Regions from separate parts of the Bradyrhizobium sp. CCBAU 53351 genome, predicted to be linked through region 3. Evidence: predicted binding sites of a transcription regulator. Region 3 holds the regulator's gene; each other region holds the start of a gene.
The links. Region 3 encodes LexA, which represses DNA repair genes until DNA is damaged. Its sites were predicted from a motif close to TGTTCNNNNTGTGTTCNG; they were not measured.
Positions count from the first base shown of each region.

Region 1 (5,585 bases), 110 kb from region 3:
TTGATGACGCCGTCGCCCTGGCAGGCCTCGCAGCGGCCGCCCTTGACGTTGAAGGAGAAGCGGCCGGGCTCGTAACCGCGCGCCTTGGACTCGGGCAGGCCGGCAAACCATTCGCGGATCGGCGTGAAGGCGCCGGTATAGGTCGCGGGGTTCGAGCGCGGCGTACGGCCGATCGGCGACTGGTCGATGTCGATGATCTTGTCGATGTGCTCGAGGCCCTCGATGCGATCGTGCGGGGCGGCGCCCTCGCTGGCATTGTTCAGCTTGCGGGCGATGGCGCGGTACAGCGTGTCGATCAACAGCGTCGACTTGCCGCCGCCGGAGACGCCGGTGACGCAGGTGAACAGGCCGAGCGGGATCTCGGCGGTGACGTTCTTGAGGTTATTGCCGCGCGCGTTGACCACCTTGATGGTGCGGCGATGGTTCGGCGGGCGCCGCTCCGGGACCTCGACCTCGAGCTCGCCGGTCAGGTACTTGCCGGTCAGCGATTTCGGGTTGCGCATTATCTCGGCGGGCGTGCCTTCGGCGACGATGTGGCCGCCATGCATGCCGGCGCCGGGGCCGATGTCGAGCACGTAGTCGGCGAGGCGAATGGCGTCCTCGTCATGCTCGACCACGACCACGGTATTGCCGAGGTCGCGCAGCCGCTTCAGGGTGTCGAGCAGGCGGGCGTTGTCGCGCTGGTGCAGGCCGATCGAAGGCTCGTCCAGCACGTAGAGCACGCCGGTCAGGCCCGAGCCGATCTGCGAGGCGAGGCGAATGCGCTGGCTCTCGCCGCCGGACAGCGTGCCGGAGGAGCGGGACAAAGTGAGGTAGTTGAGGCCGACGTCGAGCAGGAAGGTGAGGCGCTCGCGGATCTCCTTCAGGATGCGGCCCGCGATCTCGTTCTGCTGCGCGTTGAGCGCGTCGGGCACGGTCTCGAACCATTCGCCGGCCTTCTTGACCGACAGCTCCGAGATCTCGCCGATATGCCTGGCTCCGATCTTGACGCAGAGCGCCTCGGGCTTGAGCCGGAAACCCTTGCATCCCTCGCAGGGCACGTCGTGGAAGTATTTCGCCAGCTCCTCGCGCGCCCACTCGCTTTCGGTCTCGCGGTAGCGGCGGTTGATGTTGGTGATGACGCCCTCGAACGGCTTCTTGGTGTCGTAGGAGCGCACCCCGTCCTCGTAGGAGAACTTGATCTCGTCCTCGCCGGAGCCGTGCAGGATCGCGTTCTGCGTCTTCTTGGGCAGGTCCTTCCACTTGGTGGTCAGCGTGAACTTGTAGTGCTTGCCGAGCGCGGTCAGGGTCTGGATGTAATAGGGCGAGGACGATTTGGCCCATGGCGCGATCGCGCCCTTGCCGATGGCGAGCTCCTTGTCGGGAATGACGAGGTCCTCGTCGACATGCTGCTCGACGCCGAGGCCGCCGCAGGCCGGGCAGGCGCCATAGGGATTGTTGAAGGAGAACAGTCTGGGCTCGACCTCTGGAATCGTGAAGCCCGAGACCGGGCAGGCGAACTTTTCCGAGAAGAGCATGCGCTCGGGCCCGCTCTTGTCGTGGATCTTGGCGGTCTTCTTTTTCTCTTCGGTGGGAGCCGCCGTGGGGGCGTCGGCGAACTCGACGACGGCAAGGCCCTCAGCGAGCTTCAGCGCGGTCTCAAAGCTCTCGGCGAGGCGCTGGCCGATGTCGGCGCGCACCACGATGCGGTCGACGACGACGTCGATGTCGTGCGGGAATTTCTTGTCCAGCGTCGGCGCTTCCGCAAGTTCATGGAAGGTGCCGTCGATCTTGACGCGTTGAAAGCCCTTCTTGAGCCATTCGGCGAGCTCCTTGCGGTACTCGCCCTTGCGGCCGCGCACGACGGGCGCGAGCAGATAGAGGCGGGTGCCCTCGGGCAGCGCCAGCACGCGGTCGACCATCTGCGAGACGGTCTGGCTCTCGATCGGCAGACCGGTGGCCGGCGAATAGGGCACGCCGACGCGCGCCCACAGCAGGCGCATATAGTCGTAGATCTCGGTGACGGTGCCGACGGTCGAGCGCGGGTTCTTCGATGTCGTCTTCTGCTCGATCGAGATCGCGGGCGACAGGCCGTCGATCTGGTCGACGTCGGGCTTCTGCATCATCTCCAGGAATTGGCGCGCATAGGCCGAGAGCGATTCGACGTAGCGGCGCTGGCCCTCGGCGTAGATGGTGTCGAAGGCGAGTGAGGATTTGCCGGAGCCGGAGAGGCCGGTGAACACCACCAGCTTGTCGCGGGGAATCTCGACGTCGATGTTCTTGAGGTTGTGCTCGCGCGCGCCACGGATCGTAATTGCGCGCAGGCTTGAGCCCGCGTTCTGTTGTTGGCGCTTCGCCTTGATCACTTCATCCATCCCGCTGGTCCTCAAGGAATCCAAAGACGCGCGATCGCGCCAATGATGAAGGCGCGCTTCGCCCGGAACCGGGATCGGCGCCGATGGGGTTATCAGCGAACGTAGGAAGAACGCGCGCGGATTTCCAGAGGGAGTTGCGAATCGTCAACGGAATGTTGGCGCGCTGGCGGCATCTGGCAGCAGGCGGGCGCGGAACTGTAGAACGCGGCAGGCGAACGAGCGGGCAAACAACGAGCAAGGGCAAACAAAAAGGCCGGCGCAAGGCCGGCCTTTCGTAACGCGGGTAGCGTTTAAGTCGAAGCTCAGTACTTGGCGACGACCGGGGCGCCGAAGTGATAGTTCACGCCGACCTGCACGGTGTGGAAGTTGAGCGTGCCGGTGGGCAGGGCGCCCGAGAAGTAGGTCTCGCCGCCGAGGCTGCGATAGAGGTACTCGCCCTTGACGGTCCAGTTCGGAGCGAAGAACGCTTCGACGCCCGCACCGACGGTCCAGCCGGAGTGGAACTTGCTGTCGGAGATGGTCACGCCGAGAGCGCTGGCGCTCAGCTTGTTGTCGATCCAGGCATAGCCACCCGTGCCGTAGAACAGCACGTTGTTGACGGCCCAGCCGATACGGCCGCGAACGGTGCCCATCGCATCCGTCTTCGAGCTCAGGGTCGCCGTGGCAACACCGAAGCCGGGGACGAGGACCGGACCGGAGACCGACGCGCTGACGTCAGCCCACGCAGCATCGGCCTCGAGGCCGAACACGACGTTACCGGTCTGCCAGTTGTAGCCGGCGGTGCCGCCGACGAAGCCGCCCTTCATCTTCGGGTCGCCCGAAGCGTTTTCCCAAGCGCCGCCACCGACGACACCGAGATAGAAGCCGGTCCAGTTGTAGACCGAAGCCATCGGAGCGACCGGAGCCTTGGTGTAGGGGCGCGCCGCGAGATCAGCAGCCGAAGCGGGGGCCGCCAGAGCGAACAAACAGGCCGAAGCCAACAAAACCTTTTTCATTTTCAACTAATCCCAGTCCCAGTTTCTGTTGTTGCCTTCCGCGGACGGAAGGGCAGCGGACTCAACGGCCCAACTGATGCCGTGCTTACACCACTGAAGCCGCAAGTTGTGTATCCGAAAAGCCACAGTGGTCGGAAAGGTGATGGTTACTGACTTATTTAACCCCTGAATCGCGCCCCGCCTGAAGAGGAGGGCGCGAGCTGGATCGTTCAATCATCCAAGGATATCAGAGAGATATCCGTGCTTGACGAGTGGCAGGCCGCCCGCGGTCATTCGGGCTGATCATGCCGATGTCGCAATTCCGGCGATGCGCTTAGAACGTGTGAGGCTCCAGGCAGAGCGGCCGGGAGGTTCCCGAGCCGGCGAAAGTCAGAAGTGCGCGTGGCGCTCTGTTCGACGCCCGGCCAGAAAGAACAAATCTGGAACATGACGAAGGTCGGTGCTATATGTGGGGATAACCCAGGGGGTGGTGGGCTGAGCGGCGCCCGCAAGCGTATAGGGTCGCCTCAACAGGGCGCAGAGGAACGCGGGCAGCGCGCTCGGCCTTTTGAAATCAGTGGCATTCGGAGTGGAGAGCGGCGATGGCGGGAAGCGTCAACAAGGTCATTCTGGTTGGAAATCTCGGCAAGGATCCTGAGATCCGCCGCACCCAGGACGGGCGGCCGATTGCGAATTTGAGCATCGCCACCTCGGAGACCTGGCGCGACAAGAATACCGGCGAACGCAAGGAGAAGACCGAGTGGCATCGCGTCGTGATCTTCTCGGAGCCGCTTTGCAAGATCGTCGAACAGTATCTGAAGAAGGGCGCCAAGGTTTACATCGAGGGCGCGCTTCAGACCCGCAAGTACACCGACCAGAGCGGTGTCGAGAAGTATTCGACCGAGGTCGTGCTCCAGGGCTTCAACTCGACGCTCACGATGCTCGACGGCCGCAGCGGCGGCGGTGGAGGTGGAGGCGGCAGCTTCGGCGATGAGCCGGGTGGTGATTTCGGCTCGTCAGGACCCGTCAACAGCGCGCCACGCCGTCCCGTGGCCGCCGGCGGCGGTGGCCGCAACAGTGACATGGACGACGATATCCCGTTCTGAGGACGGTCTGACGATAAGGGGGCGCCGGCAGGTTGGGCCGCGCCTGCCACGTCGTGTCAGCAAACCTTACTAATCGACAGAGCGGGCTCGGGATTTCCGGGCCCGCTTCATGTTTGGGTTGAACTCTGACCGCGCCGGGCAAGCAGGCCGAAGAGGTGCGCGCCACCGCGCGATCATTGAGGTGGCCGAGGCGATTTCGAAGAGCCTGTTCCATGCCCATCCGAGACCCTCGTTGCAAGGCCGTAAGCTATTGGAAAAATAAGCGGAAAAAGCGCTTCCCTCGACCCCGCAAGGGTGGTTATCAGGGCCTCGATGCGCTATATGATTCCCAGATAAAACCTCACCGGATTTCCCCTTGGCTGACGACGACGACAAGCCCGGCGACCAGCCGGCGCAACCCTCGGATATTCGCCCCGTCTCCATCTTCGAGGAGATGAAGAAGTCCTATCTCGACTACGCCATGAGCGTGATCGTGGCGCGGGCGTTGCCTGACGCCCGCGACGGCCTGAAGCCGGTGCACCGCCGCATCCTGTACTCGATGAACGAGCAGGGGCACACACCCGACAAGAAGTACGTCAAATCCGCCCGCGTGGTCGGTGACGTCATCGGTAAGTATCACCCGCACGGCGACCAGTCGATCTACGACGCCATGGTCCGCATGGCGCAGGACTTCTCGATGCGCGTGCCGCTGATCGACGGCCAGGGCAATTTCGGCTCGGTCGACGGCGATCCCGCGGCCGCCTATCGTTACACCGAAGCGCGCCTGACCAAGGCGGCGCTGGCCCTGCTGGCCGACATCGACAAGGACACCGTCGACTTCCAGCCGAACTACGACAACAACGAGACCGAACCGTCGGTCTTGCCGGCCAAGTTCCCGAACCTCCTCGTCAACGGCGCCGGCGGCATCGCGGTCGGCATGGCGACCAACATCCCGCCGCACAATCTCGGCGAGGTCATCGACGCCTGCATCGCGCTGATCGACAACCCCGCGCTGACCATCGACGAACTGATCAACATCGTGCCGGGACCGGATTTTCCGACCGGCGGCGTCATCCTTGGGCGGCAAGGCATCCGCTCGGCCTATCACCTCGGCCGCGGCTCGATCGTGATGCGTGGCAAGGTCGCGATCGAGACCATCCGCAAGGAGCGCG
Region 1 covers NZ_CP030059.1:3,570,976-3,576,560, forward strand. The annotation lists gene uvrA (excinuclease ABC subunit UvrA) at 1-2,354, opposite strand, end outside; gene XH83_RS16730 (outer membrane protein) at 2,657-3,349, opposite strand; gene XH83_RS16735 (single-stranded DNA-binding protein) at 3,931-4,434, shown strand; gene gyrA (DNA gyrase subunit A) at 4,790-5,585, shown strand, end outside.
Region 1: the regulator LexA is predicted to act here: its motif matches at 2,450-2,467, upstream of uvrA (excinuclease ABC subunit UvrA).

Region 2 (5,585 bases), 1.0 Mb from region 3:
GGTGTAGATCACGGTCGCAACCGCATTGGCGGTGTCGTGGAAGCCGTTGACGAATTCGAAGCCGAGCGCGATCAGCAGCGCGACGAGCAGGAGGATGTAGGGCAGATAGGTCGTCACCTTCGTGCCGGTGGCGTTGACGTCGGCATAGATGCTGTAGGCGACGAACAGCAGGCCCGCGGCGAGGATGCCGAAGAACAAAATCATCGTCAGTGGATTGAAGCCCTTGTCGAGATTCGGCCGCGAGGCCGGCTGAACGGGCGCGGGATCGGCTACCGCGCGGTCGAATGCAACATCGGTCATGTCTGGACGCCCCTTACCTTGCAGTTGAGGGGCATTGTCCGCGATGGATTTGAAGGCTGGATGACAAGCGGCGGTTGAAGGCCGCTTTCCCACCACTATTCAGGCGGCGTGCGCGGCTTTCCTCTGCAGGCCCGCTGCAATCTTCAGATCTTCGACAAAGCGCCGATATTCCAGCACCTTGGCCTCCGGATCGGGCAGTCGCAGCAGATAGGACGGGTGCACCGTCACCAGAGCCTTTCGCCCGTCGGGAAGGTCTATGAGGCGGCCGCGGGTCTTGCCGATCGGGGTGATCTTGCCGAACACGCTCTGCGCCGCGGTGGCACCCATCGCTACGATCAGATCGGGTTGGATTACTGAGACTTCCCGCTCGAACCATTGCCGGCACGCCCGGATCTCCGGCGTATTCGGCTTCTGGTGCAGGCGGATCTTTCCACGCGGCACGAATTTGAAGTGCTTGACGGCGTTGGTGACATAGACCTTCTTGCGGTCGACCCCGGCTTCCGCAAGCGCACGGTCGAGCATCTGCCCGGCCGGGCCGACGAAGGGGTGGCCCGCGAGGTCTTCCTTGTCGCCGGGCTGCTCGCCGACCAGCATGATGTTGGCCGATCTCGGGCCTTCGCCGAATACGGTCTGTGTCGCGTCCTTGTAGAGAGGACAGGCGCGGCAATGCGCGGCCTCCTCGCGGAGGGTTTCGAGATCGTCGGCGGCGGTCTTGCGTGGCATCGGAGCCTCCGGCCGCTTCTGGGGCTTGTGCGGATCGGTTGCGGCGTTGGCGATCATGGCGCCGGTCATGCGCTCGGCGTCCTCGATCAAGGGCTTAATGATCGAGGCTTCGGGCAGGTTCCTCCAGTATTTCTTCGGCATCTCGGCCTGCATCGCCTTCACCTTGAGCCGGGCCGGATTGAAGATGCTGGCGTAGTAGCGCCGCCAGGTTTCCTCCAGTCGATCCTCGCCCGGCGCCTCGCTCTTGCTGACACCCGGTGTGAACGCGAGCGCATGGCCATCCCAATGCGCGCAGAGGTCCGGCGTCAGGATCGACCAGGGCATGTCGGCGAAGCGTTTGGCGAAGAACGGCGCTGCGAGCTCGACGATGTGATGCTCCGGCTCGAACCAGGCGACGTAATGCGCTGCGCGTTCCCTGCCGATCTCGCGGAAGCGCACGAAGGCATGCATCTTGTGCTCGTCGCGATGGACCGCTCTCGCCATGGCGGTGACTTGCGCGACGTCAGGGTCGGTCGCGGCCTCGATGAGATCGTGATTGTCCTTCAGCCGAAACAGCAGCCGATAGAGGATGGCAAAGCGCTCGGGATCGCGGTGCAGGATCGCTGCTTTCGCGAGTTCGATGAACTTGCCTGATACGTTGAAGGTGCCGTCGTTCACCTCGAGGATTGGTGACGGCGCGGGCGGGGCGAACAGCTCGGCTTCGCCGCCTTGCACGGCAAAGGTGACATCGGCGGGCCTCACGTGGTGAAGCACGAGGCTGCGGGCGGCTGTGCGCCAGCCGTCGAAATCGGTTTCGGTCTCGAGGGTGATGTACTGCATCAGAAGCCAAATCCCAATTGTGTTGCCTTCGGCTTGAACCGTTCGATCAGCCGCGCGTCGTCGAGACGGTACGGCGAAGGGCGGTGATCGCTGAGGACGATGAACGGCAGCGCCTTGTGCTTGGGCACATGCAGCCGTGCGAGATCGGCGAAGCGGATCGTGGTGGTGCGCCGTGTCGCGATGATGCGTTCGACCGCCTTGGTGCCGAAGCCGGGCACACGCAGCAGCTCCTCGCGGCTGGCGCGATTGACGTCGAGCGGAAAGCGGTCGCGGTGGCGCAGCGCCCAGGCGAGCTTTGGATCGATGTCGAGCGGCAGCATCGCGCTGTCGTCGACGATCTCCGCAACGTCGAAGCCGTAGAACCGCATCAGCCAGTCGGCCTGATAGAGCCGGTGCTCGCGCAGCAGCGGCGGCTGCACCAGCGGCAAGGCGCGGCTCGCGTCGGGGATCGGGCTGAAGGCGGAATAATAGACGCGCCGCAGCTTGTACGAGCCGTAGAGATTGGAGCTGGTGTGGAGAATGGTGTGATCGGAGGCGCTGTCGGCGCCGACGATCATCTGCGTGCTCTGGCCCGCCGGCGCGAAGCGCTGCGGCCTCGCCTTCGTCTTTGCTTTGCGGTCGTCCTCGGCTTCGTCCAGCTTCAGCCGCAGCCGGCCCATGGTGCGGCGGATCGCGCGCACGTCCTTCTCGGGCGCGAATTGCTGCAGGCTGGTCTCCTCGGGCATCTCGATATTGATGGAGAGGCGGTCGGCATATTTGCCGGCCTCCGCGATCAATGCGTCATCGGCCTCGGGAATGGTCTTGAGATGAATGTAGCCGCGGAAGTGATGCTCCTCGCGCAGTCTTCGCGCGACGCTGACCACCTGCTCCATGGTGTAATCGGGGCTGCGGATGATGCCGGAGGAAAGGAACAGGCCCTCGATGTAATTGCGCCGGTAGAAGTCGAGCGTCAGCTTGACCACTTCCTCGATGGTGAAGCGGGCGCGCGGCACGTTCGAGGAGGCGCGGTTGACGCAATAGAGGCAATCGTAATTGCAGGCGTTGGTCAGCAGCACCTTGAGCAGGGAGATGCAGCGTCCGTCCGGTGCGTAGGAATGGCAGATGCCCATGCCGGGCGCGGTCGAGCCCATGCCCTTGCGGTCGCTGGAATCCCGCTTTTCAGTACCGCTGGAGGCACAGGACGCGTCGTACTTGGCGGCGTCGGCCAGGATTTCCAGCTTGCGTTGTACGTCCATGTTTGAATCCCGTTGATTCCACTGATGAATCCGCAAGCGCGCCAATTCGATTGACTCTCCGCGCGCCGTTAGCTTTATATTAGAACATATCATGAACAAATGAGCCAGCCATTGGTTCTCTTCGAGAGCCACCGGCAATCACCTCTGAAGGAGCGGCGAGCATGAGCGGCGCACGTCTAAGCGCGCTTGCGACCTTGCGCGGCCAGATCGAACGCATCGAGACCGCGGAGATCGTGCACCAGCACGATCGGGTCGCGCTCGGCCATAACGAGGTCGATGCCGTGCTGAAGGGCGGGCTCGCGCGCGCGGCGATCCATGAGGTGTTTTGCGAGGGGCGGCAGGGTACGACCGCCACAGGATTCGTCATGGGTCTTGCGGGACGCGTGAGCGCACAGCGGCCGCTGTTGTGGGTGCGGCAGGATTTTTCGGAACTGGAAGCCGGCGCGCTGTCGATGAGCGGGCTCAAAGAGCTCGGCCTCGACCCGCGCCGCGTGGTGACGGTGCGCGCCGCCGATGTCGAGAGCGCGCTGCGAACCTCGGCCGATGCGCTTGCCTGCGACGCGCTGGGGGCCGTCGTGCTCGAGCTCTGGGGGGAGACCAGGCAGTTCGATCTCGTGGCGAGCCGCAAGCTGACGCTGGCCGCGCAAGGCTCCGGCGTCACCGGTCTCTTGCTGCGCATGGCGGCGCAGCCGCTGCCCTCGACCGCAGAGACCAGGTGGATGTTGCGCGCGGCACATTCGCCGCCGGGAGCTGTGTGGAGTGCCTGGGGCGCGCCGCGCTTCGATGCCGAGCTCTTGCGCAATCGTCATGGCCCCTGCGGCCGGTGGATCATGGAATGGAATTGTGATGAGTGCCAGTTCAGTGAGCCGAAGGCGTATTCTCAGCTTGTGGCTGCCGCGCCTGCCCATCGACCGGATCCAGCGGTTCTTGCAGGTGAGCGGCGGCGCGCAGGATGAACCCGGCATCGTCGTCATCAAGGACAACAATGCGCTGGTGATCCATGCGCTGGACGAGGCCGCCGAGCGCCTCGGCCTGTATATCGGCCAGCCGCTGGCGAATGCGCGGGCGATGTGTCCGGATTTGCGTGTATTCGACGCCGATGTCGTGGCCGATGCGAAGACGCTCAGCGACATCGCCGATTGGTGCGATCGCTTCACGCCGCTGGTGGCGCTCGATCCGCCGCATGGGCTGTTCCTCGATATCACCGGCTGCGCACATCTGTTCGGCGGCGAGGCTGCGCTGCTCAAGACGCTGGTCCGCGCGCTCGCCCGCCAGGGCTTTGCCGTCGGTGCGGCGATCGCCGGCACGTCGATCTGCGCGCGTACGCTGACGCGGCAGGCATCTGGCAGCATCGTTGCCGATGGCAACGAGGCGGCGGCGATCGAGCGGTTTCCGGTGTCCGCGCTCGGTGCGGACGAGGCCATCACCACCGGCTTGCGCCGCGCCGGCCTCAAGACCATCGGCGACGTCGCATCGCGCAGCGCCTCCGAGATCACGGCGCGGTTCGGCGCCCGGTTCTCCACGCTGCTCGCGCATGCGCTGGGGCAGGGCGATGCGCCGATCAGCCCGCGCAAGCCGCTGCCCGATTACATCGTCGAGAAGCGCTTTGCCGAACCGATCGCGACCGACACCATGATCGCAATGACGCTGTCGCGGCTCGCCGACACCTTGATCGCATCGATGGAGAAACAGGGCAAAGGCGCGCGGCGGCTCGAAGCCGCCTTCTTCCGCACCGACGGCGTGGTGCGCGCCATCATGGTCGAGACCGGACGTCCCGTGACGCGAAGCGCGGTGATCGACCGCCTGTTCCGCGAGCGGCTCGATGCGCTCGCAGATCCCCTCGATCCCGGTTTCGGCTTCGACATGGTGCGCCTGTCGGCGAGCCGCACCGAGATCGTGGTGCAGGAGCAGCGCGATCTCGACGCCCATGTCCATGACAATGACGAGCTTGCCGCGCTGATCGACCGCATCGCCGCGCGCATCGGGGGGAAACGCGTCGTCGTGCACCTGCCGGAGGATACCCATATTCCTGAATGTGCGGTGATGGCCGCGCCGGCGCAGCATCATCTCGCAGCCGCCATGCAGGCCGAATGGCCCGCGCGTGTCGAGAGCGAGCCGCCGCTGCGTCCCCTGAGGTTGTTCGACAAGCCGGAGCCGATCAAGGTGCCGTTCGCGGCCGTGCCGGATGGTCCGCCGCATCAATTTACCTGGCGCCGCGCGCTGCATGCCGTGGTGCGGGTGGAGGGGCCCGAGCGCATCGCGATGGAATGGTGGCGGCAGGACGGCAAGCAGCTGACGCGTGATTATTTCCGCATCGAGGATGCCGAGGGCCTGCGCTTCTGGATCTTTCGCGATGGTCTTTACGAGGGAGAGGTGTTCGATGGCGATGGCAAGCCCGCTTCTCCCGGCTGGTATGTGCACGGTCTCTTCGCATGACGTCCCCCGCCTATGCCGAGATCGGCATCACCACGAACTTCTCTTTCCTGCGCGGCGGCTCGGATCCGCGCG
Region 2 covers NZ_CP030059.1:2,454,731-2,460,315, forward strand. The annotation lists gene XH83_RS11490 (inorganic phosphate transporter) at 1-300, opposite strand, end outside; gene XH83_RS11495 (UdgX family uracil-DNA binding protein) at 400-1,842, opposite strand; gene XH83_RS11500 (putative DNA modification/repair radical SAM protein) at 1,842-3,077, opposite strand; gene XH83_RS11505 (ImuA family protein) at 3,239-4,033, shown strand; gene XH83_RS11510 (DNA polymerase Y family protein) at 3,924-5,513, shown strand; gene XH83_RS11515 (error-prone DNA polymerase) at 5,510-5,585, shown strand, end outside.
Region 2: the regulator LexA is predicted to act here: its motif matches at 3,158-3,175, upstream of XH83_RS11500 (putative DNA modification/repair radical SAM protein).

Region 3 (5,585 bases):
ACGCCGCTTGCCGACGGGCGCCTGGTTGCGTTGGCCTCGCGCATCGATGCGCTCGCGGACGATTGCAGCCGTGCCGCACTGGTCGTGACGTCACGGCCCGCACCGCCCGATTGCGCGGCGATGGTGGTGGATCGGCAGCGGCTCGTTCGCCAGGGCGCGCTGGCGTTGACACGGCGTGGCGACGGATTTGCAGTTCAGGCGGTGAGGGCGAGGGGCACGAACCGTCCCTGGTCGCCGGCGGCCGCCGGCGAGGGAGATTTCGAAGGAGCCCTCATGCCGAGGGCGGCGGCTCCGCGCGCCAAGGATGCGACCCCGTCGGAGGCCGATCTTCAGGCGGAGGACTGAGCCTCGGTCAGCCCAGCGGCAGCGGTGTGACGGGCGAACGGCTATCGGCGATGATCTCAGGCTTGTGCTCGCGCTCGCCGACCGGTTGGGTCACGGGCAATTGCAGCACGGTTGCGCGCTGGCCTTCGACGAGCTGAGTCACCAGCACGTATTTGCCATCAGGGAATTCGATCGCATCGTGATGGCGATCGGGAATGTGCGGATCGATCTTGCCGAACTTGCCGACGCGGGAGTTGACGGTGCGCGTCCAGATCCAGCGGTTGTCGTAACGGACGTTGTCTGCGAAGGCGAGCTCCGTTCCCGGCAGCAGGCAGATCGCAACGGAGAGGTCGGCTTCGGAGGCGAAGCCGCGCGTCGAGGTGCCGCGGAAGGTTGTCGTGACGATGGTCTCGCCGACTTCTGCGGGGCGCGTCGCGACGGCATGCAGGCTATAGTCACACATCGGGTGCTCCTCATGTGAAGATAGCGACCCGCGCCTCTCGGAGGCACAGGCCTCTGTCAGAGTTTAAACACCAACGTTGTGCTTGGTTGTAGGCAAATCTGCGGCTGGGATCCGCACCCCGCGATCACTTTAACTTTCCCGAATTCGCCAGGAACAAAGCTGGCTGCGGTGCATTACGCCGGCGCCTGTCACGACACTTCGCATTGCCGGCGCGATCGCGGCGCTGCGCAATTGGGTGTTGCGGACATGGCAATGCGATGGCGCGGCAACGGCCCCGTGCCCCGACCGCTGCCCAAACGATCTGGTCTTCCGAACGCGAAACGCCGTGACGCGATGTTGCTGCGGTCCGCCGAAGATGGCCGTGGAGGAGGGGCCGGATAATCTGTGCAGAACCAGAATGATCATCCAGCCGGAGCGGACATTCATCCGCTCCAATCTCAGATCGGCGACGCCGACCGAAGGCGCACGCAGGCGCCAAAACTACTTTCGGACTGAGTCCTTCCGGACTCAGTACTTCCGGTAAAGCCCAATCAGCTTGCCCTGAATCTTCACCCGGTTCGGCGGCAGGATACGCACCTCATAGGCGGCATTGGCAGGCTCGAGCGCGATCGACGCGCCGCGGCGGCGGAAGCGCTTGAGCGTAGCCTCCTCGTCGTCGATCAGCGCCACCACGATGTCGCCGGTGTCGGCGCTCTCGTTGCGCTGGATCAGCGCCATGTCGCCGTCCAGGATACCGGCCTCGACCATGGAATCACCGCGCACCTCGAGAGCGTAATGCTCGCCCGAGCCGAGCATGTCGGGCGGCACGCTGATGGTGTGGCTACGGGTCTGCAATGCCTCGATCGGCGTGCCGGCCGCGATCCGGCCCATCACGGGCACCGCAACGGGCCGCTCGCCCTCGTCCACGGGCGGGCTGGAGCTCGCGCGGATCTTGCCGAGATTGCCCTCGATGACGCTTGGCGTGAAGCCGCGCCGGGCGCCGGCGGCAGCCTGGAGCTCCGGCAGCTTGATCACTTCGATGGCGCGGGCGCGGTTGGGCAGCCGGCGAATGAAGCCGCGCTCCTCGAGCGCGGTGATCAGGCGGTGGATGCCCGACTTCGAGCGCAGGTCGAGCGCATCCTTCATCTCGTCGAAGGAGGGCGGCACGCCGCTTTCCTTCAAACGCTCGCTGATGAACCGCAGAAGCTCGTATTGTTTGCGCGTTAACATCTCGACCAAAGTCCCCCGGTTGATGTCGTTCGATTCCGAGACGATGAGTTCAGCGATAAGCCGCTACATCCTCGAAACAAATCATGAACGGACACTATATGTTCGATACATGTTCCGCAACTGCTTAATTTACCGTGAACGAAGCGCGGTTCGCGGAATGCGTGTGGCCGTGCACTCAGACGGGGAGCCGCAGCACCTCGCAGGGGCTGCCGGCCTCGGCCTTCGGTGCGAACGGTGGGCGCACGAGAAGTACCTGTGCCGCAGCAAGATTCGCAAGCAGAGAGGAATCCTGATGGCTGACGGGAAGCGCGACCGGCGTGCCGTCGTCGCGCAGCTCGAGGGTCGCGCGCAAGTAATCCTCGCGCTGGTCGTTGGCACCGAGATCGCAGGCGAGCACGGCGCGTTCGCGACGATGATGAATCACCGAGCGGCCCGACAAGGCGCGAATCAGCGGCACCATGAACAGGAAGGCGCACACATAGGACGACACGGGATTGCCGGGCAGGCCGATCACGCGCATGGCGCCCAGCCGGCCATGCATCATCGGCTTGCCCGGCCGCATGGCGATCTTCCAGAACGCCATCGCGATGCCTTCGTCCCTGAGTGCCTGCTGGACCAGGTCGTGGTCGCCGACCGACGCGCCGCCGGTCGTGATCAGGATATCGGCACCGCTCTCGCGGGCGCGGCGGATGCCTGATGTGGTGGCCTCCAGCGTGTCGGCGGCGACGCCGAGGTCGACGGTCTCGGCGCCCTCGCTGCGGGCGAGCGCGTGCAGGGCGTAGCCGTTGGAGTAGACGATCTGGCCGTGCCCGGGCGCTGAGCCCGGCATCACCAGTTCGTCACCGGTGGCGAGGATCGCGACCTTGGGACGGCGGCAGACGGCGAGCTGCGGGTAATTCATTCCGGCAGCGAGCGCGAGGTCACGCTCGGTCAGACGCGTGCCCTTGCGGAGGAGGACGTCACCCTCACGGAAGTCGACGCCGGCCGGGCGGATGTGCCGTCCGGTGATCGCGGCTTCCTTGATCGTGACGCTGTTGCCGTCCGCGACGGTGTCCTCCTGGATCACGACCGCGTCCGCACCGTCGGGAACGACGCCCCCGGTGAAGATCCGCACGGCTTCGCCGGTGCCGACCGCTCTCGCGAAAGGACGGCCGGCGGCGACCTCGCCAATCACCGTCAGCCGGGAATCGATCGCTGCCGCGTCGGCCGCGCGCACCGCATAGCCGTCCATCGCCGACATGGCTTGCGGCGGCTGCGTGCGCCGCGCCGCGACATCAAGTGCCAGCACGCGGTGATAGGCCTCGTCGAGGGCAACCATCTGTTCAGGCAGCGGCTCTGCACCTGCCAGCACCGCGGCAAGGGCGTCGGAAACCGGCATCAGGGCCACGGGCAAAACTCCTGCTCGCACATCGTTCAATGGGGCGGCGAGAGTTCTAGCCGACCGCAGGCGCGAGGCAAAGCAGCGCGCGGGATGATCTATCCTGCGTGATCTCCGTGGTGGAGGAGTGCAAGTTCGTCAGGGCATGATCAGGAAGCCGAGACAGCGCGCCTTGAAGGACGAGAATCACGAGCGCCAACACCGATACGGTCACCGTGCCGCCGGATCGTCCGGACTGATCTCAAATGCGACGTCGGGCGCTTTGGGCCCTTGATCCTTGTCGGGGAGCGGATCGGCCTGCGATTTCAGGTCGGCGGCCTTGCTGATCAGCTTGGCGGAAAGGTCAGAATCCGAGGTGTTTCTTGCGAATTCAAGCAGGAGAGAGGCTTGCTTGGTGAGATAGGTTTTGCCCAGCACGTCGATCAGTCCGATGTAGAAGTCCCAACGGACTCAAGAGTCCGAAGGGCGGTATTCCGTTCCCGGAACTCTGTATAAAAATGCACAAAGTGATCAGGTTCCAAAATTCCAGCAGATTTAGTTCCGGAAGATGTCGCTGCCGGGAGGCCGGGTGGCACTCGCGGCTGGCGTCAGATGCCCAATGCTTTCAAGGCCTTCCCGACGTCGCGCGGCGAGGTCACATGCACGGCCGTCAGGCCGCGGGCTCGCGCGCCTTCGATGTTCTCAGCGAGGTCGTCGAAGAACACGATGCGCTCGGCGGGAACGCCGATCGCGGCGACGACATGGTCGAAAGCCTCCGCATCCGGTTTGCGCAGGCCGATGCTCGATGACAGGTACAGCTCGCGGAAATGGCCGAGCAGATCGGCATATTCCTTCGAGAAATAATCGACATGCGGCCGGTTGGTGTTGGAGAAGGCGTAGAGCGGCATCTGTTTCGCCGCCCGCGGCAACAACTCGGCGATATCAGGCATCTCGCCGGCGAAGATCGCGTTCCAGCCCTCCAGGAACTGGGCATCCGAAATGCCGATCCCCAGCGAAGCGCGTAGCGAGGCGAAATAATCCTCGTCGCTGATCTTGCCCATCTCGTGCAGCCGGTAGGCCTCGTCGCGCACATAGCGCGCGACGATGCTTTCGGGCTGGCAGCCGGCATGTCCCGCCCAGCAAGCGATCGCCTTGGAAAAGTCGATGTCGAGCACCACGCGCCCGAGATCGAACAGAAGCGCATCCGCGCTGCCGGGAGAGAGCGATGTCACCTGCAATCCTCTTACTCAGTACCGATAAGGTTCGTGGTCGAACAGCGGAAACGCGCTGAACACGCTCGGCGCGTTGGTGGCGGTCGCCGGATGCAGGCAGGATTTGTCGACCTCGGCAAACGACGTGGCGCCGAGCAGGCCGAGGCAGCGCAGCACCTCGTCTTCGAGCAGCTCCAGCATCCGCGTGATGCCGGCTTCGCCGGCCGCCGCCAGCGCCCAGCATTGCAGCCGGCCGATGCCGACGAGATCTGCCCCTGCCGCGATCGCCTTGACGATGTCGGTGCCGCGACAGATGCCGCCGTCGACCATGATCTTGGCGCGGCCCTTCACGGCCTCGACGATTTCGGGCAGCACATGCATGGCACCGCGGCCATGGTCGAGCTGGCGGCCGCCGTGATTGGAGACGTAGATCCATTCGACGCCGTGATCGACCGCGATCAGCGCGTCCTCGGCGGTGGCGATGCCCTTCAGGATCAGCGGGATCTTGAACTTGTCCTTGATCATCTTCACGGTCCGCCACTCCAGGCCCTTCTGGAAATCGCCGCCGGTGGCGCGCAGGCGACTCTCGCGAACGTAGCGCTTGGCGATGTCACGTTCGCGACGGCTGTAATGGGCGGTGTCGACGGTCAGGCAGAAGGCGGCATAGCCGTTCTTCTCGCTTCGGCTGACGACATCCGCGACGAAGGAATCGTCGCCGCGGACATAGAGCTGGTAGAGCCGGAGCGCATCGGGCGCCATCTCGGCGGTCTTCTCCAGGCCCGGCTCGGACACCGAGCTCAGCATGTGCGCCGCACCGAAGGTGCCGGCACCGCGCGCGACGCTCGCCGCGCCGTCCGGATCGAAGATTTCGAGCGCGCCGACGGGCGCCAGCACCACCGGAAGGCGCATCTTGCGGCCAAATTGCTGAACCGCGCCGTCGACCTTGCGGACGTCGCGCAGCACGCGCGGGCGGAAGGCGATCTCGTCCAGCGCCATGCGGTTGCGGCGCATCGTGGTTTCG
Region 3 covers NZ_CP030059.1:3,459,554-3,465,138, forward strand. The annotation lists gene XH83_RS16170 (ComEC/Rec2 family competence protein) at 1-345, shown strand, start outside; gene XH83_RS16175 (hypothetical protein) at 353-787, opposite strand; gene lexA (transcriptional repressor LexA) at 1,295-1,996, opposite strand; gene glp (gephyrin-like molybdotransferase Glp) at 2,172-3,383, opposite strand; gene XH83_RS16190 (hypothetical protein) at 3,585-3,791, opposite strand; gene XH83_RS16195 (HAD family phosphatase) at 3,962-4,591, opposite strand; gene XH83_RS16200 (alpha-hydroxy acid oxidase) at 4,601-5,585, opposite strand, start outside.